DNA from 3 places in the Oceanisphaera sediminis genome. Region 2 is predicted to be linked to each of the others. Evidence: predicted binding sites of a transcription regulator. Region 2 holds the regulator's gene; each other region holds the start of a gene.
The links. The regulator sigma-54, encoded in region 2, starts transcription at its own class of promoters, with help from an activator protein. The targets are predictions, from matches to a motif close to TGGCACNGTTTTNGCTT.
Positions count from the first base shown of each region.

Region 1: the regulator sigma-54 is predicted to act here: its motif matches at 2,279-2,295, upstream of ABD827_RS06845 (superinfection exclusion B family protein).
Region 3: the regulator sigma-54 is predicted to act here: its motif matches at 7,116-7,132, upstream of gbdR (choline metabolism transcriptional regulator GbdR).

Region 1 covers NZ_BAABDS010000019.1:14,748-25,368, reverse strand. Annotated here, with positions in the region: gene xdhA (xanthine dehydrogenase small subunit) at 1-480, opposite strand, end outside; gene ABD827_RS06855 (TetR/AcrR family transcriptional regulator) at 822-1,442, opposite strand; gene ABD827_RS06850 (GlcG/HbpS family heme-binding protein) at 1,635-2,066, opposite strand; gene ABD827_RS06845 (superinfection exclusion B family protein) at 2,344-2,916, shown strand; gene ABD827_RS06840 (bacterioferritin-associated ferredoxin) at 2,989-3,180, opposite strand; gene ABD827_RS06835 (protein tyrosine phosphatase family protein) at 3,453-3,878, opposite strand; gene tuf (elongation factor Tu) at 4,043-5,227, opposite strand; gene fusA (elongation factor G) at 5,291-7,387, opposite strand; gene rpsG (30S ribosomal protein S7) at 7,463-7,933, opposite strand; gene rpsL (30S ribosomal protein S12) at 8,018-8,392, opposite strand; gene tusB (sulfurtransferase complex subunit TusB) at 8,528-8,812, opposite strand; gene tusC (sulfurtransferase complex subunit TusC) at 8,821-9,177, opposite strand; gene tusD (sulfurtransferase complex subunit TusD) at 9,206-9,607, opposite strand; gene ABD827_RS06795 (RidA family protein) at 9,657-10,040, opposite strand; gene ABD827_RS06790 (helix-turn-helix transcriptional regulator) at 10,037-10,621, opposite strand, start outside.
Region 2 covers NZ_BAABDS010000038.1:48,207-58,827, reverse strand. Annotated here, with positions in the region: gene murA (UDP-N-acetylglucosamine 1-carboxyvinyltransferase) at 1-256, opposite strand, end outside; gene ABD827_RS12750 (BolA family protein) at 269-529, opposite strand; gene ABD827_RS12745 (STAS domain-containing protein) at 547-816, opposite strand; gene mlaC (phospholipid-binding protein MlaC) at 813-1,454, opposite strand; gene mlaD (outer membrane lipid asymmetry maintenance protein MlaD) at 1,480-1,953, opposite strand; gene mlaE (lipid asymmetry maintenance ABC transporter permease subunit MlaE) at 1,960-2,739, opposite strand; gene mlaF (phospholipid ABC transporter ATP-binding protein MlaF) at 2,729-3,529, opposite strand; gene ABD827_RS12720 (KpsF/GutQ family sugar-phosphate isomerase) at 4,167-5,141, shown strand; gene kdsC (3-deoxy-manno-octulosonate-8-phosphatase KdsC) at 5,141-5,692, shown strand; gene lptC (LPS export ABC transporter periplasmic protein LptC) at 5,689-6,237, shown strand; gene lptA (lipopolysaccharide transport periplasmic protein LptA) at 6,206-6,736, shown strand; gene lptB (LPS export ABC transporter ATP-binding protein) at 6,739-7,464, shown strand; gene ABD827_RS12695 (RNA polymerase factor sigma-54) at 7,514-8,953, shown strand; gene hpf (ribosome hibernation promoting factor) at 8,978-9,265, shown strand; gene ptsN (PTS IIA-like nitrogen regulatory protein PtsN) at 9,268-9,714, shown strand; gene rapZ (RNase adapter RapZ) at 9,725-10,585, shown strand; gene ABD827_RS12675 (HPr family phosphocarrier protein) at 10,578-10,621, shown strand, end outside.
Region 3 covers NZ_BAABDS010000012.1:9,889-20,509, forward strand. Annotated here, with positions in the region: gene ABD827_RS05345 ((Fe-S)-binding protein) at 1-1,081, opposite strand, end outside; gene dgcA (dimethylglycine demethylation protein DgcA) at 1,127-3,187, opposite strand; gene ABD827_RS05355 (DUF5943 domain-containing protein) at 3,391-3,921, opposite strand; gene ABD827_RS05360 (dipeptidase) at 3,951-4,931, opposite strand; gene ABD827_RS05365 (GIY-YIG nuclease family protein) at 5,373-5,663, shown strand; gene gbdR (choline metabolism transcriptional regulator GbdR) at 5,781-6,833, opposite strand; gene ABD827_RS05375 (BCCT family transporter) at 7,343-8,965, opposite strand; gene ABD827_RS05380 (gamma-butyrobetaine dioxygenase) at 9,380-10,558, shown strand; gene ABD827_RS05385 (GlxA family transcriptional regulator) at 10,582-10,621, opposite strand, start outside.

The sequences.
Region 1 (10,621 bases), on a different contig from region 2:
TTGTTCGGCGATGGCCCTGGCGGCATCGACGATGGGGCGATAACCGGTGCAACGGCACAGGTTGCCGGCCAGGGCCTCGAGAATGTCGTGCTTGTCGGCCGAGGGCTTGTTCTTGCTCAGGGCAAACATCGACATGATGAAACCCGGAGTACAGAAGCCACACTGGGAACCGTGAAAGTCCACCATCGCCTGTTGTACCGGATGCAGGCTGCCGTCTTGCGACTTGAGGTCTTCCACCGTGATCAGCTGCTTGCCGTGCAATGTCGACACGAACGTCAGGCAGGAATTCACCGTTTGATAACGGATGTGCTCGCCTTCGCGTTCGCCCAGCACCACGGTGCAGGCGCCGCAGTCACCGGATGCACATCCTTCCTTGGTGCCGTTTTTACCCACGCGAGTGCGCAGATAATTGAGCACCGTCATATTGGGCGACAGGTCTTTTTCCTCCCGCACCTCCTGGTTAAGCAGAAACTTAATCAAGGCTTGCCTCCTTCAGCGAGTACATCGCACACATTACCGACCAGCGGAATAATAATATCTTCATGTGTAATTAAAGTTAAACCTGACCAAAGAGTCAACAAATATTTTACCGACGGATAACCTGAATCTTGCATCAGGGGCCGTTAATCCATTGTCACCAATGAGTATTTATCAGGCATGTGCTCAGGTTACGGCGGCGAGTTTTTTCGTCCTTTATATAAAGTGTAGCGGGAACGGCGCCAGATAACGGCGGGTGAAAAGAAGTCATGACAGATGAAAAAAATGACGTCAGTACAAGGTACTGACGTCATCGAGGTCGCAAGGTAACAGGCAAGTCGTTATCAGGTGGTTGGCAGGGATTGTACCTCACAGCCGCCAATCACCAGCCGGGTAATCAATTGAGCGGCCCGCTCGAAGTCCTGCTCGTCCAGCTCCTGCTTGCCCAGTGCCATGGTGATCTGCCAGTTGAAGTCCGCATAGGTCTGGGTCGAGGCCCAGATGGCGAACAGCAGATGATGAGCATCGACCGGTGCCATCAGCCCCTGCCCCATCCAGTCGGTCAGTTTGGCGCTCAGGGTGCGGGTCTGCTCACTCAGGCGCGCTATGATGTCTTCCGGCAGATGCGGGGCGCCATGCATGATTTCATTAGCAAACACCTTGGAGGCGTAGGGGTAGTCTTTCGAAATGATCAGCTTGGATTTGATATAGGCCGTCAGGGCCATGACCGGATCCCGATACTCGATAAAAGGTGCCGAGGCCGCCAGTAAAGGCTCGGTCACGCTCTCCAGCACGGCGCGATAGAGTTTTTCCTTGCTGCCGAAATAATAGTAGATATTGGGTTTCGGCAGCTCCGCCAGCACGGCGATATCGGCGGTCTTGGTGGCGGCGTAACCGTTTTCGGCAAAAACACGGCTGGCGGCGCGGATGATGATTTCTTCGTTTTTAGCTCTGATCCGGGACATACTGATTTTCAGGCTCCAGGCCATAAAATAAGAAGTGATATTGACTAACCATACCCGAGTTCCGGTCGTAGTTCGGCAAAAAACGCAAAAAAAAAAGCGCCCACACTGGTGAGCGCTGAAACGAGTAACCAAGGTTACCCCTCGACCAAAACAACAGGTTTACTTATCAGGCTGACTGCCTGAAACCGAGATTCAGGCGCAATCTGCTACCAGCTCGGCCAGCTTGACGCCAGCAACGGCGCAAGCTTCATCGACATCGGGTTGATCACCGCTGATGCCTACCGCACCCAGAATCTGGTTCTGTGCATCACGGATCAGCACGCCACCCGCCGCCGGAATGATATTGCCCCCCGCCATCACGTTAACGGATGCCATAAATGCCGGTCTGGCGGCGGCCACGTCTGCCAGACCGCGAGAACTGCGGCCCAGCGCAACCGCGCCCCAGGCTTTGCCGGTGGCAATATCGGGGCGCAACAGGCTGGAGCCGTCCTGACGCTGCAGCGACACCAGACGGCCGGCATTATCCAGCACGGCAACGGTGAGCGGCGCAGCAGAGACTTCCAATGCGTGCTGCAAGGCACCACGTGTGATGGTCAGCGCCTGTTCAAGTGTAACTGTACTCATTTACCTGGACTCCCTGTCTACTGTAACAATAGAGGTTATTTGAATACTAATAAAACACAAAATACACACAATGTTAAGATATTTTGTACACACTTAACGTAAAGGTAATTTATTTATCACTTATTTACGCCAAGCAAGCCCCTGCACGTCAGCCACCCGCCCAGCCTCATATCTGCCAGATGTCATACCCGCCATGGCACTTGCCTGGCTCATGGCACGCACTTTGCTTTAATGCTTGCTACTTCAGACGGGTGCGTCCGGGATTGTGGAGAAGAAGATGCTGGATTTAAGACAGGTTTCACCGCTTAACTGGTTTATGTGCTGGCTGCTGCTGAGCTGCATGCTGGTGACACTGCTGCCAGAACAGCTGTTTTCCGGTGCTTTCGGTCTCTGGCTGAATGACTATCGGCTGCTGTTTGTATTGGGTATGGTGGCGTCTGCGTCTTACTTTTTATCCCACGCCGCCGTTATGCTGTTTCAGCATGTGTTTTATCGCAAGCAGCGCTTGATGCAACAGAAGCTGCTGAAGGAATTACTGGACTACCTGGACGCCAGCGAAAAGGCGGTGCTGCGCGAGTTCGTACTGCAACGGAAAAACGTCATAAAATTGCCGGTCACCGAGCCGGCCGTCAAAAATCTGCTGGAGCAGGGCATTCTGACCTATGCCTTCGGTGAACCCGGAGAAGCAGGCCTCAACGCCATCAAGCCCTTGATGATTACCATAGCCGCACGGCCCCTGCTCACCTTCAAGGTGCTGGGTTTGAACCCCACGAACATGACCGACGAACAAAAGCACCTGATCCTCAACAACCGCCCCAAGTACGCCTACAAGCAACTGGACAGACACTGAATCGGGTTTTGATTCTTTTGCCCAAACGCAAAAAAGCCCCTTGCGGGGCTTTTCATGGCGGGTTGATGAGGTTCAGGCCACTTCATAGTACAGCTGTGCCTTGGCATTTTCTTCTGCCAATATGGCCAGGGCAACCGGGATGCATTTGCCACATTGGGCCCCCACACCGAGTTCCTGTTTCAGATCTCTGAATTCGGTGTTGCCTTCTGCCACCGCCGCACGCAGCTGGCTGTCGGTAATGCCCTTGCACAAACACACATACATTGATGAACCCTCCGCGTTAATGCGGTAAATCTAAATGATATGAGTTATCAATGCAAGTCATAATTCGTTGAAAAAAGCGCCTCAAATCACATATTCAGGCTGTATCGTCACCCCGCTCCAGGCCTGATACGGGGTCAGAAAGGGGTCGCCGCTCAACTCGGCCAACATGGGCCTAGCCGGTGACTGCATCACAATCGCTACCGTCCTAGGATTCTGCCACAGGGTGGCCTTGTCATCACCTGGCAGCCGACTGAAAGCAACAGCTGCATCACTTAGCGCTTGGCTGATGCGACGCTCAGACGCGGTGCCAGAGCCGACAGGTCATAACCGGCAGCGGCGGCAAGCCCCAGCAACTCTGCCGCCGGCTTTTCAGCAGCCTGAGCCAACGCCCACAGAGTAATGGAACGGGTGCCGGTTCGGCAGAAGGCCAGTACCGGTTCGTGACCGGCCAACGCCTGACCAAAGTCGGCTACCGCCTCATCGGTAAAGTGACCGGAAGAGATAGGGATCCAGTGCCAGTCAAAGCCTTGCGCTCTTGCCTCGGCCGCCAGAGCCTCCGCCGCCGGCTGCCCTTCAACCTCGCCATCGGGCCGGTTGCAAATCAGCGTCTGGTAACCCAGCGCCTTTAACTGCGATAAATCGGCTGCGGTCACCTGGTCGGCAACCGAGAAAGAGGAAGTAACCGGTTTGATGTCCATATAACACCTCGGTGAATTGACTGAATGGCTCAGATAGCAACATCGCTAACCGCAGATTGCAAACCAATAACATTAGCACATGTTGATGTTATTGGTTTGCCGTCGCGCCCCCAAACGAAAAAAGGAGGCCGAAGCCTCCTTTTTCGTGCAATCAAGAAACGTTATTACTTAACGATCTTGGCTACAACGCCGGCACCTACGGTACGGCCACCTTCACGGATGGCGAAACGCAGACCGTCTTCCATCGCGATAGGAGCAATCAGGCTAACAACCATTTTGATGTTGTCGCCAGGCATAACCATTTCAACGCCTTCCGGCAGTTCGATGGTACCGGTCACGTCAGTTGTACGGAAGTAGAACTGGGGACGGTAGCCTTTGAAGAACGGAGTGTGACGACCGCCTTCTTCCTTGGACAGCACGTATACTTCGGATTCGAAGTCGGTGTGCGGGTTGATTGAACCCGGCTTGGCCAGAACCTGACCACGCTCAACGTCTTCACGCTTGGTACCACGCAGCAGAACGCCTACGTTCTCACCAGCACGACCTTCGTCCAGCAGCTTGCGGAACATTTCAACGCCGGTACAAGTGGTCTTGATGGTATCTTTGATACCAACGATTTCCACTTCTTCACCAACTTTAACGATACCGCGCTCAACACGACCGGTAACAACGGTGCCACGGCCCTGGATAGAGAACACGTCCTCGATCGGCAGCAGGAAAGCACCGTCAACGGCACGCTCGGGCTCGGGGATGTAGGAATCCAGAGCATCGGCCAGTTCGATGATTTTCTCTTCCCACTGTGCATCGCCTTCCAGGCCTTTCAGAGCAGAGCCCTGGATAACCGGAATGTCGTCGCCCGGGAAGTCGTACTCGGACAGCAGTTCACGAACTTCCATTTCTACCAGCTCGAGCAGCTCTTCATCGTCAACCATGTCACACTTGTTCATGAACACAACGATGTAAGGTACGCCTACCTGGCGGGCCAGCAGGATGTGCTCACGAGTTTGCGGCATAGGACCATCGGTCGCAGCAACAACCAGGATAGCGCCATCCATCTGAGCAGCACCGGTGATCATGTTTTTAACGTAATCGGCGTGTCCAGGGCAGTCAACGTGAGCGTAGTGACGAGTGTCAGTGTCGTACTCAACGTGAGAAGCAGCGATGGTGATACCACGCGCTTTTTCTTCAGGAGCGTTATCGATCTGGTCGAATGCGCGGGCGGAACCGCCGTTCTTTTTGGCCAGCACGTTGGTGATGGCAGCAGTCAGAGTGGTTTTACCGTGGTCAACGTGGCCGATAGTACCTACGTTTACGTGCGGTTTGTTACGTTCAAATTTTTCTTTAGACACGGACTAGTCCTTCCTAGTTTGATCCCACCCATTATAAGGATGGGGAGTTTAAACAAAGATTAGTTAACCTTTACGAGCAATAATCGCTTCAGCCATGCTGGCAGGTACTTCGGCGTACTTGGCAAACTCCATGGAGTAAGAAGCACGACCTTGCGACTGTGAACGCAGGTCTGTAGCGTAGCCGAACATTTCAGACAGCGGCAACACGGCATTAATAACCTTGCCGGAGGGGCCATCTTCCATGCCTTCGATGATACCACGACGACGATTCACGTCACCGATAACATCACCCATATACTCTTCCGGCGTCTCTACTTCAACCTTCATCACAGGTTCAAGCAGCACGGGATTACATTTCATGAAGCCCGCTTTAAACGCCATAGAACCGGCGATTTTAAAGGCCATTTCAGAAGAGTCAACATCGTGATAAGAACCATCGTACAGAGTGACCTTGATGTCTTCGATCGGATAACCCGCCAGAACGCCCTGCTTCATCTGTTCCTGAATACCCTTGTCTACTGCCGGGATGTATTCCTTGGGAATAACACCACCGACAACGGCGTTCTCGAAGATGTAGCCGGTACCTTCTGCCTGCGGCTCGATCTTGATCCATACATGACCAAACTGACCACGGCCTCCGGACTGGCGTACGAACTTGCCTTCCTGTTCGATGCTGTCACGGATACTTTCACGGTAGGCAACCATGGGTTTACCCACGTTGGCTTCTACCTTGAATTCACGCTTCATGCGGTCAACGAGAATATCCAGGTGCAGCTCGCCCATACCGGCGATGATGGTCTGCCCCGATTCTTCGTCGGTCCATACGCGGAAAGACGGATCTTCCTGCGCCAGACGACCCAGTGCCAACCCCATTTTTTCCTGGTCGGCCTGGGTTCTGGGCTCAACAGCCACGGAGATAACCGGTTCCGGAAACTCCATCCGCTCCAGAATGATAGGCGCGTTCGGGGCACACAGGGTGTCACCGGTCGTCACGTCTTTCAGACCGATAGCGGCGGCGATGTCACCGGCACAAACGGATTTGATCTCTTCACGCTTGTTGGCATGCATCTGGACGATACGACCGAAACGCTCACGCTTGCCCTTGACCGAGTTCAGCACGGCATCACCGGTGTTAACCACACCGGAGTACACGCGGAAGAAGGTCAGGTTGCCCACGAACGGGTCGGTCGCAATCTTGAACGCCAGTGCAGAGAAAGGAGCGGCGTCGTCGGCCGGACGTGTGTCCGGCGTTTCGCCGTCTGCTTTCAAACCACTGATGGCGTGAACTTCTACCGGCGACGGCAGATAGTCAATCACCACGTCCAGCATCGCCTGTACGCCCTTGTTCTTGAACGCAGAGCCACAGGTGACCAGGATGATTTCGCTGTTCAGCACGCGACTACGCAAAGCAGCTTTGATTTCCGCTTCCGACAGCTCGCCGCCTTCCAGGTACTTGTCCATCAACTCTTCATTGGCCTCGGCTGCAGCCTCAACCAGGTTCTGATGCCATTCGTCGGCCAATTCCTGCATGTCGGCAGGAATGTCTTCGTAGACAAAAGTGGTACCGTGGTCTTCTTCACTCCAGTTGATGGCCTTCATCTTGATGAGGTCAACAACGCCGGTGAAGTGTTCTTCTGCGCCGATCGGCAGCTGAACAGGGACAGCTACGCCCTTGAGGCGTGACTTGATCTGCTCAACCACCCGCAGGAAATTGGCACCGGTACGGTCCATCTTGTTGACGAACGCAATACGCGGAACCGCATACTTGTTGGCCTGACGCCATACGGTTTCAGACTGGGGCTGAACGCCACCAACGGCACAGTAGACCATAACGGCACCGTCGAGCACCCGCATGGACCGTTCGACTTCAATGGTGAAGTCAACGTGCCCGGGGGTGTCGATGATATTAATACGGTGCTGTGGATACTGATGCGCCATACCATCCCAAAAACAGGTAGTCGCGGCAGAGGTAATGGTAATACCACGCTCTTGTTCCTGCTCCATCCAGTCCATGGTAGCAGCGCCATCATGTACTTCGCCGATTTTATGGCTTACACCGGTATAAAACAGCACACGTTCGGTGGTTGTCGTTTTACCGGCGTCAATGTGAGCGCTGATACCGATGTTGCGGTAACGCTCAATGGGAGTTGTACGAGCCACAATAATATCCTCTTGCTAAGGTCGATTGTCCTTAGTAAGCAATCAAACGGGTGCGGCAATGCCGCACCCATCCAATTACCAGCGGTAGTGGGCAAACGCTTTGTTTGCTTCGGCCATACGGTGCACGTCTTCACGCTTCTTAACCGCAGAACCTTTGTTTTCAGAAGCATCCAGCAGCTCGCCAGCCAGACGCTGAGCCATAGATTTTTCACCACGCTTACGAGCGGCGTCTACCAACCAGCGCATGGCCAGGGCATTACGACGCACGGGGCGTACTTCAACCGGCACCTGGTAGGTAGAACCACCTACACGGCGCGATTTAACTTCAACAGTAGGACGAATGTTGTCCAGCGCTTCTTCGAACAGCGCCAGATGCTCTTTGCTGGTCTTGTCAGCAACGATTTCCAGAGCACCGTAAACAATCTTTTCAGAGGTAGATTTCTTACCATCTACCATTACGATGTTTACGAATTTTGCCAGCAGCTCGGATCCGAACTTGGGATCCGGCAGGATTTTACGCTGGCCGATTACGCGACGTCTTGGCATTGCAAACTCTCCGTAACTTCAGGGATAACCCAAAACACAACAGGTTAAAAAATAAAATGTTTGGCCTTACTTAACGGAGAACCATTAAGACTTGGGCTTCTTGGCACCGTACTTGGAACGGGCCTGGCGACGTGCGGAAACACCTGAGGTGTCCAGTGCGCCACGTACGGTGTGATAACGCACACCGGGCAAATCTTTAACACGACCGCCACGGATCAGCACGACGGAGTGCTCCTGCAGGTTGTGGCCTTCACCACCGATGTAGGAGTTGACTTCGAAACCGTTGGTCAGACGAACACGACATACTTTACGCAGTGCGGAGTTCGGCTTCTTCGGGGTGGTGGTGTATACGCGGGTACATACGCCGCGTTTCTGCGGGCAAGCTTCCAGCGCCGGCACGTTGCTTTTAGCTACGGCTTGTTGGCGAGGCTTGCGAACCAGCTGGTTAATTGTTGCCATTAACAGCTCCTGAAAAGTATCGTTCTACAGTTGTGAAAAATCTATCCCCAAAAGCGGGGACGCAAAATTCTATGCTTGCCGTGCTGGCGAGTCAAGATTTATACAATTTTTGGCACATGATTTGTGCAAAAGTCGTCACCAGGCCTGAGGACTACCCAGTTTTGCCACCAGTTCGACCAACCCGGCCATGGTAACAGGTTCACCCAGCCCATGCGTCAGCCCCCGCGCCTGCAGGTCTTCCTGCATCACATAGAGGCGTCTGCTGTCGGCCAGGGCCTGTAACCGTGTCTGCCAGGCAGGTACCGTGACCGCAATCACCGCATCCTGCCATAACAATAACCGATCGTCATTCTGCATCTGCGCCAGCGCCTGTTTCAGATCGTGACGCGCGAAGGGAGAGTGTTTTACCGTATGTAGCATGGGGGTCCTCAGAAACTCAGCCGTACCGGGTAATCCGCCAGCCGTTGCTGCAATTCGGCCGGTGACAGCACCGCCGCCTCGATGGCCAGCCGTTCGACCGGCAGGCCACGCTCGGCCAGCGCCTCGGCGCTGATGTAGACGTTATCGACATCATACAGCTCGAGCAGGCCGAAGGTGGGCGCATAATGCCGCCCCAGTATCGAGGCAGGGTCCTGATCGGCCAGCAGCTGATAGACACCATCGTCGATAAAGAAGACGCCGATGTCTTCACTCAGCGCCGAGGTAGCCAGCAACGCGTCCAGTCCTTCCCGGCCGGAAGCCGAGCCATGAGGCGGCGTTCGAAAAATAAAGGCGACCTTGTTCATCGGCATATACTCGTTAAGTTACCGCCACTCAAAATTGCACCACCCGGTCGGCACTCAGCGCCGCCTGCGCCAGCGAGCCCAACCCGCTGAGCCGAAAAGGCGCCGCCAGGTTCCACTGTTCCAGTCCGGCCTGAGTCGCGCTCGGCTCGTCGCTGACACCACGGCGCAGTGCGGCGGCCACACAAACATCCAGCGTCAGTCCATGCTTGGCGGCCAGCTCGACCCAGGCCTGCTGCAGGTGAGTTTCATCGCCGGCCGGCTGCACCAGCTGGCTGGCGTTATGTACGCCTTCCTGATAGAAGAAAATCTGATTGAGCACATGGCCCTGCTGCAACAGGGCGCGCGCAAAGCGGTAGGCATCCGCCGCCGACTGGCTGCCGTAACAGGGGCCGGTAACCAATAGTGCAAACTGCAGGGAAGCTGGTTTCATGACGGGATCCGGACAGAATGGGGCAACCGACGGCTGCCCCGGGCAAGACTTATTCGACGTAGGCAACGGCTTCCACTTCTACCAGCACGTCTTTCGGCAGACGGGCCACTTCCACACAGGAACGCGCCGGCGCACCCAGGGTGAAATAGCTGGCATAGACTTCGTTGAAGGCCAGGAAGTTGTTCATGTCGGACAGGAAGCAGGTGGTCTTCAGCACGCTGGAGGCATCGGCACCGGCTTCGGCCAACACGGCCATCAGGTTATCCATTACCTGCTTGGTCTGGGCTTCGATACCGCCTTCAACCACATCCATGCTTACCGGATCGAGCGGGATCTGGCCAGAGGTATACACCATATTGCCGATGCGGGTAGCCTGAACATAAGGACCAATGGCGGCGGGAGCCTGGTCGGTGGCGATGATTGTTTTAGTCATGGGTTCTCCTGGTGGGGCGATGGTTCTTCGTCATCGCGTTTTTTTTGTCGAATATAAAGATAAACCGTGTGTTTGGATATATTGAGCTTGTTCGACACCATGGCAATGGCGTCCTTGATGTCGAAAATGCCCTTTTCATAGAGGGTGGTGACAATCTGCTTGTTCTTGGCGTTGTTGGCCACATCCGGATCGGCGTTAATGGCATCGATGGTGCGCTCCACCGTCAGGGTCACCAGCTCTTCGACGTTGTTGTTGAAGTTTTCCGGCGACACTTCGGCCCGCTCCGCCACTCTGGGTAGAAAGTCGGCCATCAATTCGTGAAACGGCGCGCCCAGGTGCAGATTGATGCACAGAAGGCCGATGGCCTCGCCCTGCAGATCACGCAGTAGCTGGACCGAGGATTTCATCGGGGTACCTAACCGGCTCTGGGTAAAGCAGGTCAGCCACTGCGCCTCCCCTTGCCGCTCAAGCTCGGGCAACAGCCGCAGCGCCGGCTCGCCTATGGGCGCGCCGACCTGACAGCCACTCAGGCCGCCGTTGGCCACCTTGAGTACCGAGCGATTCGGGTCTGCCAGCGAGTG
Region 2 (10,621 bases):
GCTCGTAAGGCGCTATGTGGCTGTTCACCGCCCCGGAAATAACGATAACGCCATCCTGCTCGCCGACCTTGAGGCCCATGGAGGCCAGCAGCTGCAGCGTGGTGTCCACGTCTTTCAGCTTGGGCACGTTGGACAGGTGCACCGCTTCATCACACAATAGGGTACCAAAGAGTATCGGCAGCGCGGCATTCTTGGCGCCGGAGATGGTCACTTCGCCGGCAAGCCGGCAAGGTCCCTGAATTTCAAATTTATCCATTTCGGTTCCTGCTCAGGAAGGCATTATAAATTTTCGTTCCCGCGCCCATTGCTCGGGAGTAAAGGTCTTCACGGTCAACGCATGGATGGTGTTCTGGGCGATCAGTTCCATAAGAGGACCATTGATCGCCTGCTGCCGCTTGACCCGGCTCATGTCGGAAAAATCGGCCGACACCGCAATCACCTCGAAATGACTGCCTTCGCTTTTGATATAGAGTTCGTCCAGGGGCAGGGCCTGCCGCAGTAAACGTTCGACTTCGTTATTCAGATCCATGTTGGCTCCCGCTCATGTTAGCTCTCGGCTGTATTGTCGGTCAGTTCAAACAGCGAACTGACACCGTATAAATCGGCCAGTGGATAAAAACTGGTCGGGGGGGATATCAGGGTCAGCGCCTTGTTGCCGGCGGCCAGCGCCTGACTCCATTGCACCAGAAAAGCCAGGCCGACCGAATCGATCTGCTTCAATTTGCTCAGGTCTGCCCGCTCGGCACCGAACAGGGTATGACGTTCGGCCCAGTAGGCCGGCAGCATATCCCGTGTCAGTTCCCGTTCGAGTTTCATTGGGTTCTTTCCAGCGGCGTCACCGGCTTATCGGTGTGCGCCTGCAACTGAAGGGTAACCTTGTCAATGCCGTTCTGACGGATAAGGCCGCTCAGCTCGGCCTGCTTGGCAGACAGCAGGCTGATGCCCTCGGCCACCATGTCGAACACCCGCCACTCACCGGTGCGGCCGTTCTGGCGCAGTTTGAACTCCAGTTTGATGGCCGGCTGGTTCGTCTCCAGCACCGACACCGGTACCGAGACCAGCTTTTCGCCCTTGGCGACGCTACCGGTACCTATGTCCAGCTGCTGCTCCTTGTAGGCCGCCAGAGCATCGGCATAGGTCACCACCAGGTAGTCGCTGAAGGCGGCAACAAAACGATCCCGTTGCTCGGGCGTGGTGTTGTTGAGCTGATTACCGATCACCCGGTAGGCGGAAAAACGCACATCCACCGCCGGCAGCATTTCTTCCCGCACTATGGTGCGCAGGTATTCCGGGTTGGCCTTGATTTGTGCCTGCTGTCGACTCAGTCGGTCAAAGGTACTCTGGGCGACTTCGTTCACCAGCACATAAGGATTGTCCAGCGAGATGGCACTGGCCAGCGGGGCCCAGAGCCCGGCCAGCATCAACAGCCCCGATATCAGTAATTTTTTCATTATTGGCTCCTAGGGAGTGGGCTTCGGCTCAGTTGTCGCCGATGGAATAAATGAACTTTCCAATCAGCTCTTCCAAGACCAGTGCCGATTGGGTATCCGTTATGGTGTCGCCGTCCTTGAGCATGCCGATGCCCATGTCCTCATCGGCAAAACCGGGGGTCAGCCCCAGATACTGCTCACCAAGCAGACCCGAGGTCTGAATGGCCGCCGTGCTGCTTTCGGAAAATTCACCGGCGCTGCGGCCGACCGTCAGCGTCACCACCGGCACCTGATCCTTTGCGTCCAGGCTTATCTGCGTGACTCGTCCCACCACCACGCCGCCTACCTTGACCGGAGAACGCACCTTGAGGCCTCCGATATTATCGAACTTGGCATAGAGGGTATAGCTTTCTCCCTGACCATTGACGCTGACACCGGCGACCTTGAACGCCAGCAGCAACAAGGCGCCGATACCGGCCAGCATAAAGCAGCCGACGCTGAATTCCAGTTTGCTGTATTTCATTGTTATTTACCCGAACATGACGGCGGTAAGGGCGAAATCGAGCCCCAGTACCGCCAGAGAAGAATGAACCACGGTACGCGTCGTGGCCTGACTGATCCCGGCCGCCGTCGGCTGTGCATCGAAACCGTTAAACAGGGCAATCCAGGTCACCACCAAGGCAAACACCAGACTCTTGATCACCCCCTGCATGATGTCCTGCTGCCAGTCGACCGCCGCCTGCATCGTCGACCAGAACCCCCCTTCGTCAACCCCCAGCCAATCCACACCTACCAGCTTGGCGCCCCAGATGCCGATCAGGCTGAACATCAGCGCCAGCAAGGGCATGCTGATAACACCGGCCCAGAAACGCGGCGCCACCACTCGGCGCAGGGGATCTATGCCCATCATCTCCAGGCTGGAGAGCTGCTCGGTCGCCTTCATCAGCCCCAGCTCGGCGGTCAGTGCCGACCCGGCCCGCCCGGCAAACAGCAGCCCGGTCACCACAGGACCCAGTTCCCGCAGCAGTGACAAGGACACCAGCGGGCCCAGGCTACCTTCGGCACCGAAGTCGACCAGCACGTTGTAGCCCTGCAGCGCCAATACCATGCCGATAAAAATGCCCGACACCAGGATAATGGCCACCGACTGCACGCCCACTATCTGTAATTGCTGTACCAGTAATGGAAAGTGTTTTCCGGGTTGTGGTCGCCCTACCAGCGCATGCATCAGCATGATGCCGGCGCGTCCGCTGGCGGCAATGCCCACCATTCCCTGTCGTCCCAGCCGCCCTATCATATCAATCAACATTGGTTAACGACTCCCTGAAAGAAGGCGCCGGGTAATGAAACGCCACCGGGCCATCCGCCTGCCCCTGCAAAAACTGAATCACCTGCGCATCGGTATGCTCACGCAGCTCATCCGGTGTGCCGGCGGCAATCACCTGCTTGTTGGCGATGATATAGGCGTAATCGGCAATATTCATCACCTCATCCACGTCATGGGTCACCACGATGGAGGTCAGCCCCTGGGCCCGGTTCAGCTCGGCGATCAGCTTGACCAGCACCGCCATGCTGATGGGATCCTGACCGGCAAAGGGTTCATCATACATGATCAGCTCGGGATCCTGTGCAATCGCCCGCGCCAACGCCGCCCGCCGCCCCATGCCGCCGGACAATTCGGACGGCATCAGCCTGGCCGCGCCACGCAGACCCACCGCTTCCAGCTTCATCATTACCAGGGTACGAATCATGGCTTCCGGCAGGCCGCTGTGCTCGCGCAGCGGAAACGCCACGTTGTCGAATACCGACATGCCGGTGAACAGGGCGCCGCTCTGAAACAGCATGCCCATGCGCTGGCGCACCTGATAGAGACGGGAGCGGCCCATAGCGGGAATCGATTCGCCATCAAACAGCACATCACCGCTGCTCGGCTTTATCTGGCCACCGATCAGGCGCAACAGGGTGGTTTTACCGATACCGCTCGGGCCCATGATTGCGGTGATTTTGCCTTTCGGGATCTGCAGATTAATCCGGTCATACAGGGTCCGGTCGCCATGGCTGAAGCAAAGATCCCTGATTTCGACGAGGCTCTGGCTCACACTGATTCCCCAATGAAAAGAAGGAATTGTATGAGTTCCCCGCAGGATGGGCAACCAAGCCGACGGCTTTTCCTTTGCCGATGCGCCATTCCCTGTCTTCTTATACCAATCCCACTAAACAAATGATCTATTTCATTTTTGTATAAAAGTCGAACAAAGGGCCCGCTCCGCCGACTCGCCGTGAATCCCTCCCTGGAGGCTCAGCCGCGCCATCCATGGCGCGGATGGTCGGCTGAGCAGATCCCTTTGTCCTCCTAGATGCAGCAGAGTCGCCTGTTGGTGCTGCTTTCGGGCAACTCGATGCTCGAGAAGAGGCAACAGAGATCGATTCCCACGACCGTGAAATGCCAGGGACGGCATTTCCGAGCCCCCATGGGGCAGCTTGCTGCCATATATCTTTGCTGGGTAATGGACCGAATATCCAGTGAATATTCGCAGCCGTTGCCCGGCAAAGATGGCTAGCCCAGTGGCGTGTCGTGGGAGGCGGCTGTGTTGCCTCTGATCTGAGGCCTTAATATGATCAGATCATTAGGGGTTGGTATGAGACGCCTCTCAGCCCCCTACCGTTTTTGTTACACCAGTCGCTTATCGGCACAAGCTTTTCTATAATGGCGCCGCCTAAGGTGTGGAGAAAGCTATGACTGCAGAATTTGATTATCGGAAAACCGCCAAGCAGGTACTGGATATTGAAAAGGCAGCCATCGATGGCCTTTATCAATATCTGGACCAGGCTTTCAATCATGCCTGCCGGCTGATGTTCCAGTGTCCGGGAAAAGTCATCGTGACCGGCATGGGTAAATCCGGGCACATCGCCCACAAGATTGCCGCCACCCTGGCCAGTACCGGCACGCCCGCCTTTTTCGTGCATCCGGGCGAGGCCAGCCACGGGGATCTCGGCATGATCGGCAAGGACGATGTGGTGCTGGCCCTGTCCAACTCGGGTGAGAGCAGCGAAATCATTTCTCTGCTGCCGGTGCTCAAGCGCCGCGGGCTGCCGTTGATCTGTCTGACCGGCAACCCCGCCTCCACCATGGCACGAGAAGCCAACGTGCATCTGTGCACCCGGGTGGAGCAGGAAGCCTGCCCGCTTGGCCTGGCTCCGACCGCCAGCACCACCGCCGCCCTGGTGATGGGCGACGCCCTTGCCGTTTCCCTGCTGGAAGCCCGCGGCTTTACCGCCGATGACTTCGCCCTCAGTCACCCCGGCGGCGCCCTCGGCAAGCGCCTGCTGCTGCGGGTGGGCGATGTGATGCACAAAGACGATCAGGTACCGAAAGTCGGACTGGACACGCTGATTATCGACGCACTACTGGAAATCGGCCGCACCGGTCTGGGCTTTACCGCCGTGGTCGATGACCGGCAAAAACTGGTGGGTATCTACACCGATGGCGACCTGCGCCGCACCCTGGATCATAAAATCGATCTGCATCACACTTGCATCGCACAGGTGATGACCCGCAGCTGCACCACGGTACACGCCGCCATGCTGGTGGCAGAAGCGGTCAATCTGATGGAAGAAAAGAAAATAAGCGGTCTGCTGGTGCTGGATGAACAACAGCATCCAGTGGGCGCCTTCAACATGCACGATCTGTTACGGGCAGGAGTGATCTGATGGAACAACCAAGCCTTTACGGCCCGGTGGCCGGCGACGTCTGGCAGCGGATGGCCGGGATAAAACTGCTGATCTGCGATGTGGACGGCGTGCTGTCCGACGGCATGATCTATCTCGGTAATCAGGGTGAAGAATACAAAAGCTTCTGCACCAAGGACGGTTTCGGCATCAAGGCGCTGCTCAACGCCGGTATTCAGGTGGCGGTAATCACCGGGCGGGACTCCCGCATCGTCAGCGAGCGCATGGCTTCACTCGGGGTCACCCATGTTTATCAGGGTCAGAGCGACAAGATACACAGCTATCGCGCCCTGCTGGATACCCTCAAGTTCGGACCGGAGCAGGTCGCCTATATTGGCGATGACGTGGTCGATTTGACGGTGATGCTGGACTGTGGCCTGGGCGTGGCGGTGGCCGATGCTCACCCGCTGGTGCTGCGACAGGCCGACTATGTTACCCGCATCGACGGCGGCCGAGGCGCGGTGCGCGAAGTATGCGACCTGCTGCTTGAGGCGCGGGGCGAGCTGGAACAGGCCAGGGGCATGAGCCTGTGAGCCGCCAGATCTGGTGGTTTGGTGGCCTGTTTCTGGTCGCGCTGGTCTGCTGGCAGTGGTTTCGGCCGGTCACCGATGCCCCGGTCAATCAGCAGGATTATCAGCCGGATTTTATTGCCAAAAACCTGCGCAGCGTGCAATACAACCAGCTGGGTCTGCCCTACCGCGGACTGGATGCGGAATATGCGGAGTACTACCAACCGCTGGCCATGACCCTGATGGAAAAACCTGTTATCTTGCTCTATTCGCCCGATGGCCAGCCCCAATGGCGGCTGAGCGGTGACGAGGGCATGCTCAACACCAATGATAACGCGGTACTGAACGGCACCGTGGTCGGCCGGGGGCTGCAACCGGATGCCCTGGTGAGAACCCTGACCACCGAATATCTGGAACTGGATTTTATTAAGAATCAGCTGCGATCCAACCGGAACGTACAACTGAACAGCCCCACTTATCAGGCCCAGGGCCAGGGGCTGCTGGGCAAGCTTGATCAACAAACGGTGGAATTACTGCATGAAACCCGGGCAACCTACTTTACTCCTTAGCATCGGTGGCCTGCTGGCCCTCGGCCTGAGTCTGGCCGAGGCCAAAGAGGCAGACTTCAACCAGCCGGTGACCATCGATGCCGGTCGTCAGCTGGTGGAGCTGGTCGACAACAAGGTCACCTTCAGCGATCGGGTCGTGGTCAAACAAGGCACCATGGATGTGCAGGCCGACAAACTGGTGGTGATCCGCAACGACCAGGGCCTGCAATCGATGACCGCCCACGGCGCACCGGCCACCTACTATCAGGTGCTCGACAGCGGCCAGCCGGTCAAGGCCGAGGCCCGGGAAATCCACTACGATATGAAGGCACGCACCATCACCCTGCTGAAGGAAGCGAAGCTCACGCAAAACGACAATATCGTGACCGGCTACCGAATCCGCTACCATATCGACAAGGAGCAGATGGAAGCCGAAAGCCAGGGCGGAAAAGACCGCGTCACCACCATTTTTCTGCCCGAACAACTGCAGGACATAAATAAAAAAGAGACGCAGAACTGATCATGGCAACACTGAAAGCCCGCGGGCTGCAGAAAAGTTACAAGGGCCGCCAGGTGGTGGCCGATGTCAGCCTGACCGTCAACACCGGTCAGATCGTCGGCCTGCTCGGTCCCAACGGCGCCGGCAAGACCACCTCCTTCTACATGATAGTGGGCCTGGTACAGCGCGATGCCGGCAGCATCACCATCGACGAACAGGACATCAGCCATGAGCCCATGCATGTGCGAGCCCGGGCCGGTATCGGTTACCTGCCCCAGGAAGCGTCCATTTTTCGGCGCCTGAGCGTGGCCGACAACCTGATGGCGGTGCTCGAAACCCGCCAGGATCTGGATGCCGCCGGCCGCGACGAAAAAATGGAGCAGTTGCTGGAAGAGTTCAATATCACTCATATCCGCGACAGCGCCGGCATGAGCCTGTCCGGTGGCGAGCGCCGCCGGGTGGAAATAGCCCGGGCGCTGGCGGCCGATCCGCGTTTCATTCTGCTGGATGAGCCCTTCGCCGGGGTCGATCCCATCTCGGTGATCGATATCAAGAAAATCATCCTGCACCTGCGTGATCGCGGCCTGGGCGTGCTGATTACCGACCATAACGTGCGTGAGACCCTCGATGTCTGCGAACGGGCCTACATTGTCAGCCACGGTCATCGTATCGCCGCCGGCACACCGACCGAAATACTCGCGAACGAGCAGGTCAAGAAAGTCTATCTTGGTGAACAATTCAGCCTCTGAGCTGGCCCGCTGAAGACCCATGCGGTTGACATAGAAGGACTTTTCTACAATGAAGCCAACTCTTCAGTTACGTCTGGGGCAGCAACTGACCATGACCCCCCAGCTGCAACAGGCCATTCGCCTGCTGCAGCTGTCGAGCCTGGAGCTGCAGCAGGAAATTCAGCTGGCCCTGGAAAACAATCCCCTGCTGGAGCAGGAAGAGCCGGACAGCATAGAAGTGGCCGACGGTGGCAGCGACGAGCAAATGGCTGCCGATACCTCCATGGAGCAAAGCCAGCTGTCCGACGAACTGCCGATGGACACTCATTGGGATGATATCTATACCGCCTCCTCCGGCAGCAGTGGTAACGGCGGCCTGCCCGAAGGAATGGAAGATACCGTCTATCAGGGAGAAACCACCGAAACGCTGCAGGATTACCTGCTGTGGCAGATGCAGCTGACCCCCTTTAGTGAAACCGATCAGGCCATCGCCCTGGCCATTATCGACGCCATCGATGACGCCGGTTATCTGACCCAGGATCTGGAAGATATCCTCGCCGCCGTCTCCGGTGGCGACCAGGAAATCGAGGCAGACGAGGTGGAAGCGGTGTTGAAGCGCATTCAGCACTTCGACCCTGTCGGCGTCGCCGCCCGCAGCGTGCAGGAATGCCTGCGCATTCAACTCGAGCACTTTCCCGCCGACACTCCCTGGCTGAACGAGGCCCGTCTGGTGCTTGAGCAACACATGGATCTGCTCGGCAACCGGGACTATCGCACCCTGCAACGTAAAACCAGGCTGAAGGAAGAAGAACTCAGGGATGTGCTGGCCCTGATCCAGCAGCTGGAGCCCAGGCCCGGCAACAGCGTGATTCAGAGCAGTTCCGAGTACGTGATCCCGGATGTGGTGGTGACCAAACGCCAGGACGTCTGGGTTGCCGAACTCAATCATGACGCCATGCCCAAGGTACGGCTGAATCAGACCTACGCCGCCATGGCGCGCCAGCCCAGAAACAGTGAAGACGGCCAGTTTATTCGTAACCATTTGCAGGATGCCAAATGGTTTATCAAGAGCCTGGAAAGCCGAAATGAGACCTTGCTCAAGGTTGCCAATTGTATTGTTGAACAACAACAGGCATTCTTTGAGTACGGGCCCGAGGCCATGAAGCCGATGGTGCTGAATGATGTGGCCGAAGCGGTGGAAATGCACGAATCCACCATCTCCCGAGTGACCACGCAGAAATTCATGCATACCCCCAGAGGGGTGTTCGAGCTGAAGTATTTTTTCTCCAGCCATGTGGGTACCGACAGTGGCGGAGAATGTTCGTCGACGGCAATTCGCGCCCTGATCAGGAAACTGGTCGGTGCGGAAAACCCGGCCAAGCCACTGAGCGACAGTAAAATTGCCCAGTTGCTGGCCGAACAGGGGATACAGGTGGCCAGGCGGACCATCGCCAAGTACCGGGAGTCGCTGGCCATCCCCCCTTCCAATCAGCGTAAGCGCCTGATGTAAAGGCAGATCTAGAAGGAAGACGATATGCAAATAAATCTGACTGGACACCATGTAGAAGTCACCGATTCCCTGCGTGACTATGTGAACAGCAAGTTTGCCCGACTGGAGCGTCACTTCGACAACATCACCAATGTACACGTCGTCCTCACCCTGGAAAAATTGCAGCAGGTGGCCGAAGCCAAAATGCATCTCAGCGGCGGTGAAATTTTTGCCAACGCCCAACATGACGACATGTACGCCGCCATCGATGGCTTGATCGACAAGCTCGATCGCCAGATCATCAAACACAAAGAGAAGCTCAAGCAAAAATAACCATGGAAGTCGCCGACATACTGAGCAGGGACTGCACCCGCAGTGCAGTCCCCTGCACGAGCAAAAAACGAGCTCTCGAAATCATCAGCGAGCTGGCCGCCCTGCATCTCGATATCAGCAGCCAGCAGCTGTTCGACTGCCTGCTGGCCCGGGAAAAAATGGGCAGCACCGGCATCGGCAACGGTATTGCCATTCCCCATGGCCGTATCAGCAATGACAACCAGGCGACGGCGGTGCTACTCACCTTTGCCGAGCCGGTGGAGTTTGATGCCATTGACAATCAGCCCGTAGGCCTGGTATTCGCCCTGCTGGTACCGGAACAAGAATGTAAGCAGCATCTCAAGACGCTGTCATTGATTGCCGAAAAGCTCAGCAACAAACAGGTCTGCAAGCAGTTGCGCCAGGCCGGCAGCGATGACGAGCTCTATCACATCATGGTGTCTTCCTGAGGAGAACAATATGCAGCTGGTGATCGTCAGTGGTCGTTCGGGCTCGGGTAAAACCGTGGCCCTGCGTGTGCTCGAGGATCTGGGTTATTACTGTGTCGACAACCTGCCCGTCGAGCTGCTGCCCGAGCTGGTACAGATGCGTCGGCGCGAACCCGGTGAGGTGGCGGTCAGCATCGATGTACGCAACCTGCCCGACAGTGCCGACAAACTGGAAGCCTGTCTGGCCGACATCGGCGCCATGGAAGGGGTCAGCCTGTCCAGTATTTTTATCGACGCGGACAATGCCGCCCTGATCCGTCGCTTCGGCGACACTCGCCGGCTGCACCCCTTGTCTCGTCACAGCCTGACCCTGGACGAAGCCATCCGTCAGGAAACCCACCTGCTGGCGCCTCTGTCTTCCACCGCCGATCTGCGTATCGACACTTCCGATCTCAGTATTCACGATCTGAGCGAAATTATCCGCGCCCGTATTCTCGGCAAGAAGGAACGGGAACTGAACTGGGTATTCGAGTCTTTCGGCTACAAATACGGTATTTCTCAGGATGCGGATTTCGTGTTCGATGCCCGCTTTCTGCCCAACCCCCACTGGATAGCCGAGTTGCGCCCTTTCAGCGGCCAGGACGAGCCGGTCGCCAGCTACCTGAGCAGCCAGCCCGAGGTCACCAAATACCTGTGGCAGATTGAAAACCTGCTGGTCACCTGGATGCCGCACCTGGAACGCAACAACCGCAGTTACGTGACCGTCGCCATCGGTTGTACCGGTGGCAAGCACAGATCCGTGTATATCGTCGAGCAGCTCGCACAGATATTCCGGCAAATGGGCAAAAGCGTACAACTGCGCCACCGGACCCTGGAAAAGCAACATGACTAGAATCGAGCGGGATCTGCAAATCGTCAACAAGCTCGG
Region 3 (10,621 bases), on a different contig from region 2:
GGCCCTTGCCCGGGGTTTCACCGCGCTCCAGGGTCAGGTAACGGCGCATGTCCACCACCGCATCCACGTGCTCGATCATCATGGGGCATTCTTCCACGCAGGCCCGGCAGGTGGTGCAGGACCACAGGGTCTGACTGTCCAGCATGCTTTCCACTATCGGCTTGTCGGGGCAACCGGTGCGGGCGGCGCTTTCCTGACCCGGGTGGCCGCTGCCGTGATAGGTCACTTCCTCCTGAGCGGCCATGGAGATCACCATGTCCTGGATCAGCTTCTTCGGGTTGAGCGGCTGCCCGGCGGCAAAGGCGGGACACTTGCTCTCGCAACGACCACACTGCACGCAGGCGTCGAAGCTCAGCAGCTGGTTCCACTTGAAATCGGTCACCTTCTCCACGCCCAGCTTGTCGGCGTTCAGATCCAGCGCCTTGAGGCCGGTGTCGCGACCGCCGTCGAAGCGGGCCGGACGAGGGTGAAACGCCAGATGCAGGGCGCCGGCGAAGGCGTGCTTCATGGGGCCGCCCCAGGTCATGCCGAACACCATTTCGCCCAGGCCCCAGACACAGAGGCCAAGCAACAGCAGGGCCAGCAGGCCGCTGCCGGTTCCTTCGGGCAATATGCCCGCCGCCGGCAGGGTCGCCAGGAAGAAGCCGACCGAAAAGGCCATCAGGCTCTTGGGCAGGCGCTGCCAGGGCCCTCTGGACAGGCGGGAATGGGGCAGCTCGGCGGCCGGTTTGCGACGGCGCAGCCACACAAAAAACGCGCCTGTCATCATCAGCAGGCTGGCCGCCAGCAGCGGCCAGGTCAGCCAGGCGGTCTTCAAACCAACACCATGTACCAGCACCACCAGCACCAGCGCCAGCACAAAGCCGCCGCCGGTGGCCACATGGGTGTTGGACATGTACTTGTCACGGGCCACCACATGGTGCAGGTCAACCAGATAGCGCCTCGGCATGGCGGCCAGACCCTGCCAGAACGAAACCGGGCTGGGCTGTCCCTGGCGCCACAGACGTACCCGCCGCAGTGCCCCGGCGAGGCCTAAGGCAAAGACGAGCAATAACAGATAGGGGATCACAGGCTCAAACATAGGGGCTTACCTCATGGCGCCGGAGCAGGCTCCGGCGCCTTCAGATCAGAAGTCCTTGCACAGGCGCAGGGCGTCATAGATGGCGGCATGGGTGTTGCGCTGAGACACGCAGTCACCGATACGGAACAGCAGATACCCCTGCCCCTCGTGAGACAGGCTAGGCTGAGGCTGGGCCGCGTACAGGGCTTCCAGATCGATCTGGCCCTTGTTGACGGAATCGGCCTTCAGCTCGTAGTAGAGCCGCTCGTCGGGACGAACACCGTTCTCCACCACGATTTGATCCACCACCCGCTCTTCCTTCTGGCCGGTGTACTCGTTTTCGAGTACCGCTACCAGCTTGTCCCCTTCCCGGTACACATTGTGCAGCGCCATGTCGGAAGACATGATCACCTCGCGCTCGTACAGGGAACGGTAATAAGTGGGGAAGGTGGTACCGCCGATGGCCGCACCCGGCTTGATGTCGTCGGTGAGCATTTCCACCAGGCTGCCCTTGGACGCCAGATAGTCGGCCGCCGACATGCCGCTGAATTCACAGATGGTGTCGTAGACCAGCACATTCTTGCCCGGCTCCACCTTGCCCGACAGAATATCCCAGCTGCTGACCACCAGACCTTCTTCTGCGCCCCACTCCGGGTACTGGTCGATGAAGGGGGTACCGCCCACCGCCAGGATCACCACGTCCGGATTTTCCGCCATCATGGCCGGCATATCGGCCGCGGTATTCAGGCGCAGATCCACCTTCAGCCGCGCCAGCTCCAGGGCAAACCAGCGGGTGATGCCGGCAATCTGATCGCGCTGGGGGGCTTTCGCCGCCAGGGTGATCTGTCCGCCCAGCTCGGGCGCCTTCTCGAATAGCACCACCTCATGGCCGCGCTCGGCACTGACCCGGGCCGCCTCCATGCCGGCGGGACCACCACCGACCACCACCACCTTGCGTTTGGGGCCGGTGGTGGGCTCGATAATGTGCGGCATGGTGGACTCGCGCGACATCGCCGCGTTCTGGATGCAGAGCACATCCAGCCCCTGGTACTGACGGTCGATACAGTAGTTGGCGCCCACGCACTGGCGAATTTGATCGACCTGGTCCAGCTTGACCTTGGCAATCAGGTGCGGGTCGGCCATGTACGCCCGGGTCATGCCCACGAAGTCGACATAGCCGCCTTCGATAATACGCTGCGCCTGGGTGGGATCCTTGATGTTCTGGGCATGGATCACCGGCACCGTCACCACTTCCTTGATGCCCGCCGCCAGGTGCAGGAAAGGCTCGGGCGGATAGCTCATGTTCGGGATGACGTTGGCCAGGGTGTTGTGGGTATCGCAGCCGGAACCGATCACGCCGAAGAAGTCGAGCAGGCCGGTATCGTCGTAATACTTGGCAATCTGCTTCATGTCGTCGTGGCTGAGGCCGTCCGGGTGAAACTCGTCACCACAGATGCGCATGCCCACGGCAAAGTCGCGACCCACCTCGGCACGCACCGCCTTGATCACTTCCAGGCCGAAGCGCATGCGATTTTCGAAGCTGCCACCCCACTCGTCGGTGCGCTTGTTGACCCGCGGGCTCCAGAACTGATCGATCAGGTGCTGGTGCACGGCGGAAATTTCAACGCCGTCCAGCCCGCCTTCCTTGGCGCGACGGGCGGCCTGGGCGTAATCGCCGATGATACGCTGGATATCTTCCGGCTCTATGGTCTTGCAGGTGGCGCGGTGCACCGGCTCGCGGATGCCAGAAGGCGACAGCAGGGTGCTCCAGTTATAACCGTCCCAGCGGGAACGTCGGCCCATGTGGGTGATCTGAATCATGATCTTGGCGCCATGCCTGTGCATGGCCTCAGACAAATTCTTGAAATAGGGGATGATGCTATCGGTGGTCAGGTTGACCGAACTCCACCATTCCTGCGGGCTGTCGATGGACACCACGCTGGAGCCGCCGCAGATGGCCAGGCCCAGGCCGCCCTTGGCCTTTTCTTCGTAATATTTGACGTAACGTTCTGTGGTCATGCCGCCGTCGGTGGCATGCACCTCGGCATGGGCCGTACTCACTACCCGGTTACGGATGGTGAGTTTGTTGATATTCATGGGTTGAAGCAAGGCGTCGAACTGTCCCATCCTGGATCCCTCTGCTGACTTGTCTGGCGGCCGGCAACCGGCCCGCCGATAACTACTATCCTGTCGCGATGACCACGCAGGCGGTGGAAGGTGATGACTAAGCCGACCCTCTGCGCCAGGGATGGCGCAGTGGAGCCCCCATGGACGGGTTTACGGCGTGTCGGCGTGTCACACCTTCTACCGCCAAGCGCAGGCGGCGCACCTTAAATCGGGCTGACCTCGAACAGGCCGTAATCACAGCCGGTCTGGGCGCCACTCTGGGTCTGGCGGGCGACGGTGCGCACCGACAACCCCTGGCTTTCGGCAATCTGGTCCACGGCACCGGCAAACCAACCGGTAAACATGTAATCCACCATGCGATCCACCTTGCCGTACTGGTAGACGAAGGCGGAATGATCCAGCCGTACCCGGGCGGTGCCCGCGGCAATATCCAGGTTTTCGATGGAAAACAGCCCCCAGCCACGCTGAGACAGGCGCTTCATGTAATGCTCGAATACCGCATCACCGCTGAGCCCGTGACACTCGGCCTCTTTCTCGCACCAGTGCCAGGCAGACTTGTAACCGGCCTTGTACAGAATTTCGGCGTAACGTTCCGGGCCCAGCTCTTCTTCAATCGCCATGTGGTTGTTGACGAAGAAGTGACGCGGCACATACAGCATGGGCAGCGCGTCCGTGGTCCAGACGCCGGTCTCACTGTTCACTTCAATCGGCATTTCGGGTGCATGTACTGACATTGTGATTCTCCTTGCTTCCTTGTTATGGCTTATGCGCCCCAGACGTCTTTCAGCACACGCATCCAGTTGCCGCCCATGACTTTCTCTACCTGACGCGGAGAGAAACCATGACGCAGCAGGGCTTCGGTCAGATTGGGGAATTCACCTATGGTACGAATACCCTCGGGGTTGATGATGTCGCCGAAGCGGGTCAGACGGCGGGCATAGCCCTTGTCGTGGGTCAGCCATTCGAAGAAGTTCTGATCGTGACCCTGGGTAAAGTCGGTACCGATACCGATGGCATCTTCCCCGACCCGCTCCATCACATAGGCGATGGCCTCGACATAGTCGTCGATGGTGGAGTTGATGCCGTTCTTCAGGAAGGGGGCAAACATGGTGACACCGACGAAGCCGCCGTGATCGGCGATGAAGCGCAGCTCTTCGTCGGACTTGTTGCGCGGGTGGTCCTTCAGGCCGGCCGGCAGACAGTGGGAATAACACACCGGCTTCTTGGACTCGAGAATCACTTCCTTGGAAGTCTGGGCACCCACGTGGGACAGGTCGCACATGATGCCGACCCGGTTCATTTCGGCCACCACTTCACGGCCAAAGCCGGACAGGCCGCCGTCACGTTCGTAACAGCCGGTGCCCACCAGGTTCTGGGTGTTGTAGGCCATCTGCACTATGCCCACACCCAGCTGCTTGAAGATTTCCACATAACCCAGCTGGTCTTCGAAGGCATGGGCATTCTGGAAACCGAGGATCACGCCGGTACGGCCCTCTTCCTTGGCTTTGAGAATATCGGCGGTGGTGCGCACCGGACGGATCAGGTCGGCATGCTCCTGGAAATGACGGTTGAAGGCGGCGATGTTGTTAACGGTGCCCTGAAAGCCTTCCCATACCGACACGGTACAGTTGGCCGCGGTGAGCCCGCCACGACGCATGTCTTCAAACAGTTCCCGCCCCCAGTTGGCGATGATCAGGCCGTCGATCACGACCGCCTGGTTATGTAGTTCAGCTGCATTTTGCATGGCCAGACCTTCCTTGAGTAAATGTGGCTGGTGGCATGGAGACCACCGGATTCAAGGGCAGTCTAGCCCGCGGCTCTGTGTGTACACTGGCTGAAAACGACGACCACATAGCCAAAAACGTCACTGCAGTGACGACACTGTCACCCCTGCCACGAAAGTACGTCACTCCACGCTTTTTTCGTCACTCCCGCACTTCTTTTCGTCACTCCCGCGAAGGCGGGAGTCCATGCGCCCCAGCAGACCGGGCACCGTGGTCAGGCCGATGCTCCCAGCCCTGGATGCCCGCCTTCGCGAGCATGACAAGAAAAACAGGCATAACGAGGGTGAAAGGGTGAAAAGGAACCTTGAAGAAAAACATATTGGGAGCGAGATCCATGAACGCCGGTTGCTTGTCATTTTATCGCTAAGCTTGGAAGTACCGTTTTCAGAATGGTTATCACCATGTCCAAACAGCCCGCCGTCTACATGCTGACCAATAATAGAAACGGCACCCTGTATATTGGCGTGACCAGCAATCTGGTACAGCGTATATGGCAACACAAGCAGGAAGAAGTAGCCGGGTTTAGCGCCCGCTACGCATTACATATATTGGTGTACTTCGAACTTCATGCGGATATGTACACAGCGATTAGCCGCGAGAAACAACTCAAGAAATGGAACCGCGCCTGGAAGCTAAGGTTGATTGAAGAACACAACCCTGACTGGCGGGATCTGTGGCCCGACATCATTTAAGGCGGGAGTCCATGCGCCCCAGCAGACCGGACACCGTGGTCAGGCCGATGCTCCCTGCCCTGGATGCCCGCCTTCGCGGGCATGACGATAAGATGGGAATTCACTTCAAGGAAAAAGCTACAGGGTCACCGAGGCGAAGGTAGGCTCTCCCCGCGCCATGTCCAGCTGCATGTTCATGACCAAACCCGGCAGTATGGGGGTATCCAGCGTCGGTTTGGGCTTGGCTCTGCCGCTGCGGTCATCCCGCGGCGGCACGCCGAAGTTCTCCCGGTAACATTTGCTGAAATGGGGCGTAGACACAAAGCCGCAGGCGGTGGCGATGTCGATAATGGACAGCGAGGTCTGACGCAGCAGTTGCCGGGCCCGCGTCAGGCGCAGGTTGAGGTAATAGCGGGAAGGCGAACATTTCACATGCCGCTGAAACAGTCGCTCAACCTGACGCCGGGACAAGCCCACGTAGCAGGCCAGCTCATTCAGCGTGATCGGCTCTTCCAGGTTGGCCCCCATCAGTGCCACTACCTCGGCCAGTTTGGGTTGGGTCGTGCCCACCATATGGCGCAGCGGCACCCGCTGCTCTTCCTGCCCCTCGCGGATACGCTCGCACAGGAACATGTCACAAATGGCGGTACTCAGGGCGCTGGAATGCTCTTTTTCGATCAGGTGCAGCATCATGTCCATCGGTACGGTTCCGCCGCTGCTGGTCAGCCGATCCCGGTCTATGCAATAGAGGGCGCTGCTGGTTTCCAGCTTGGGGAAAGCTTCCTTGAACGACGCCATGTATTCCCAATGCAGGGTACAACGATAGCCGGTCAGTACGCCGGCATCGGCCAGCAAATAACTGCCGGTGCAGACCGCCCCCAGCTTGACCTTGCGCCTGGCCAACTGCTGCACCCAGGTACGCAAGGCCCGGCTGCGGGCATTAACCACTCCTACCCCACCACAGAGGATCATCATGTCCAGATGACCGCAGTCCTGAATACTGTGATCCGGCGTTACCAGCAAATGATCACTGGCCCGCACCGGTGCCCCGGTTTCGGTCAGCATCACCCATTCATAGAGCGGCTTGCCCGACAGTTGATTGGCCATGCGCAGCGGCTCGATGGCCGAGGCAAGGGAAATCATGGTGAAGTTATCTATCAGTAGGAAACCAACACGTTGTATCTGGCTCATTGCGCTTGCTCCTGGTCCCTGCAATATCTCACCGGGATCCTGTTAACACGACATCAACTCGATAACAAAAAGTGCTCATTTAAATAATAAATAAACACATTTGCGAAACATATACCATAAGTGAGATTTCGGAAACCTGTAGAGCGGCAATTTTCAGGCGTTCGGTGATAACTTGTGACCAAGCCATGATAATTCCGTCATCGTGGCCAAACTCACAGACTCGGTTGCCACCGCCCTGCCCCGGAAGCGCCTGAAAACATCACACCTTCCCTTACTACTCACCAGCAAGATACGCGCCACTCTCTTACGCTCAAAAAAGATAAAAAAACCCTCGGCAAACAGCTGTTTGCCGAGGGTTTTTTATAATAAATCGTCACTTTTCACGATCCTGCCTGCCCGAACGGCCGATACTGCACCAACCGGGGGCAGCACGGCTTCGATAACAGGCATAATAAAGGGGCTTTCGCCCCTTATTTCATGTCGCTCAGGATGAGGGTAACAATGACCGGTCAGGATGCCGGCGGCACCTTCACCGGCACCTCTATGGTGACCGGTGTGTCGACCGTCACCGGCTGAGTGACCGGCACCTCCTCGTGCAGGCCGCGGTACAGGCCCCACATCATTACCAGGATAACGAACGAGAACGGGAAGGCGGCGATAATGGCCGCGGTCTGCACTGCCTTGAGACCACCGGCCAGCATCAGGATGGCCGCCACCGCCGCCACCGCCACGCCCCACAGCACCCGCTGACCGCGCGGCGGATGTTCATTGCCCAGCGACAGTATGGTGGTCACCACCAGGGTGCCGGAGTCGGCGGAGGTAATGAAGTAGAGCGCCACCAGCAGGGTTGCCAGCACCGAAGCCAGGGTACCCATGGTACCGCCGTCCAGCAGCTCCAGGGTCGCATACAGCGACGAGGTGACGTCATCAGCCACCGCCGTCACGATACCGGCCTGCCCCACGGCCGCGACCGCTTCTCCGGCCGCATTGGTGACCGTATGGTTCAGCTCCAGATAGAGGGCGGTACCACCGAACAGGGTCAGCCAGAGCAGACCGAGCAGGGTCGGTACCAGCATCACGCCGCAGATAAACTCGCGCACGGTACGCCCCTTGGAGATGCGGGCGATAAACATGCCGACGAAGGGTGACCAGGACATCCACCAGGCCCAGTAGAATACCGTCCACCAGGACTGCCACTGACTGTCTTTGGTGGCATCGGTCCAGGTGCTCAGACCAACCACATGGGTCAGGTAATCACCGAGGCCCTGCACATAGCTCAGCAGCAGGTAACGGGTGGGGCCATAACACAGCAGGAACAGCAGGATGACGGCGCTCAACCACATGTTGATCACCGACAGCCATTTTACGCCCCGGCCCAGTCCGGATAGCACCGACACGGTGGCAATCAGCGAGATCACCGCGATCAGGATCAACTGACTGCTGGTACCGATTTCCATGCCGAACAGGTGATTCAGGCCGGTATTGATCTGGGACACCCCGAAGCCGAGGGAGGTCGCTACCCCGAAGATGGTACCGAACACCGCCAGGGTATCCACGGTGTGACCCATCCAGCCATAGATGCGCTGACCGATCAACGGATAGAGCGCGGAGCGAATGGTCAGTGGCAACCCCTTGCGGTAGGAGAAGTAGGCCAGGGACAGACCCACTACCACATAGATGGCCCAGGGATGCAGGCCCCAGTGGAAGAAGGTCAGGCGCATGGCCACTTCGGCCGCCTCCGGCGTCATGCCTTCGGTAATGAAGGGGTTGCTCTGAAAATGGTAGATGGGTTCGGCAATCGCCCAGAACACCAGGCCGGTGCCCATGCCGGCACTGAACAACATGGCAAACCAGGTACCCAGGCTGTATTCCGGGCGGGAGTCATCGGCTCCCAGGCGCAGGCTGCCAAAACGGCTGAAGGCCAGCACCACACAGAACACCAGCATCAACGACAATATGGCGATGTAATACCATTTGAAGTGAGTGAGGAGCGCTCCCGATATGCCGTCAAACAGGGTGGCGGCCGCCTCGGGGAAAAAGGCACCTCCCATTACAAACAAGGTAACGATAATCATGGAACTGATCGTCGCCGCCGGGCTCATTCCTTTCAAAAGTCCATCTTTGCCTAACATAGGACAAGATCTCCGTCGGGTTAATAAACATCTAGCGGCAACGGAGGCCTAAGATCCTGAAGGCCCGCCGCTTGCCGGTACAGATTTTGTCCATAACGGCAGTGGGCTGTCGTTATGAGCAAAAACCGGCCTCTATAACAACAGCTAAACCCTGTATGAAATATGCCCGATACGACATTGGTTTATGCCTGGGCGTCCTGCTGCCCACCGACTGTTCCGAGTGCGACATGACAGGCAGTGATCTATTTGGGCAATGTCCTGCATCCTCCACTGGAGCCATATCTGCCGACACCCGGGTTGTCGCCTGATGCCTATAGCCTGTCGACCTGGCAACATCACCGTACCGGGGTTTCGCCTTAACATGGTCGCCAATGCTGTCACCCGAACAGCTGCCACCAGGTTGGAGACCCCCACATGATTGACAACAGCGCCACCTTCGACATCGCCGGCTACGGCACGTATCCGGTGACCCACCAGCCGCTGAGTATCGAGACGGGGCCGGACTCTCTGCGTCTGGTCTGGGACGATGGCCACGAGAGCGAATTTCATTATCTGTGGCTGCGGGACAATTGCCCGTGCACCAGCTGCGTGTCGTCCCTGACCCGGGAGCAGCTGTTCGAGATTTGTGATGTGCCGTTGTCTATTCGGCCGGTAGAGGCGCAGCTGGACGAAGGCTATCTGCATATCCAGTGGGATACTGACGGTCATGTCAGTCGCTTTCATCCCGGCTGGTTACGCAGCCACTGCTACAGCGAACAGGCCCGGGAGGCCCGACAATGGCAACCCGATATCTGGGATAAAGACTCCATCACAACCCGTCTTGCCAGATACGATTACGCCGACATGATGCAGAATGATGCCGTGCTGTTGAGCTGGCTGCGCCAGCTGCGTGATGCCGGCATTTCCCTGCTGCAAAACACGGATACCACGCCCGGCACGCTGCAGCAGGTGGCCGCTCGTATCTCTTTTATCCGGGAAACCAATTTCGGCACCCTGTTCGATGTGCGTTCCAAACCCGACGCCAATACCGCCGCCTACACCAACCTGCGTCTGCCGCTGCATACCGACTTGCCTACGCGGGAACTGCAGCCGGGATTACAGTTTCTGCATTGTCTTAAAAATGACGCTCTCGGGGGCGAGTCGATTCTGGTGGACGGCTTTCGCATTGCCCAGCACATGCGTGAACAGTATCCCGACGACTTCGATGCCCTCAGCAGCCTGCCGATGGACTTCTACAACAAGGATCGCCACAGCGATTACCGTTTCCGCGGGCCGGCGCTGGTGCTCGACGGTCAGGGCACGGTTATCGAGGTGCGTTTTGCCAATTTTTTGCGCGGTCCGCTGGATGTGCCGGCCGATCAGGTCATGCGGCACTATCGCGCCTACCGCACCTTTATCAGCCTGACCCGAGAGCCCCGTTTCCAGTTTGAATACCGTCTGCTGCCCGGCGACCTGCTGGTGTTCGACAACCGCCGCGTGCTGCATGCCCGCCAGGCGTTTGATCTGCAGCAGGGTCAGCGTCACCTGCAGGGCTGCTATGTCGATCGTGACGAGTTGCTGTCCCGCATCCGGGTACTGGAGCGCACCCTGTAAATTTCTCCATGCAGGTTTGGGGATCAGCCGGCGCCACGGCGTCGCTGTTCACCGGGCGTCATG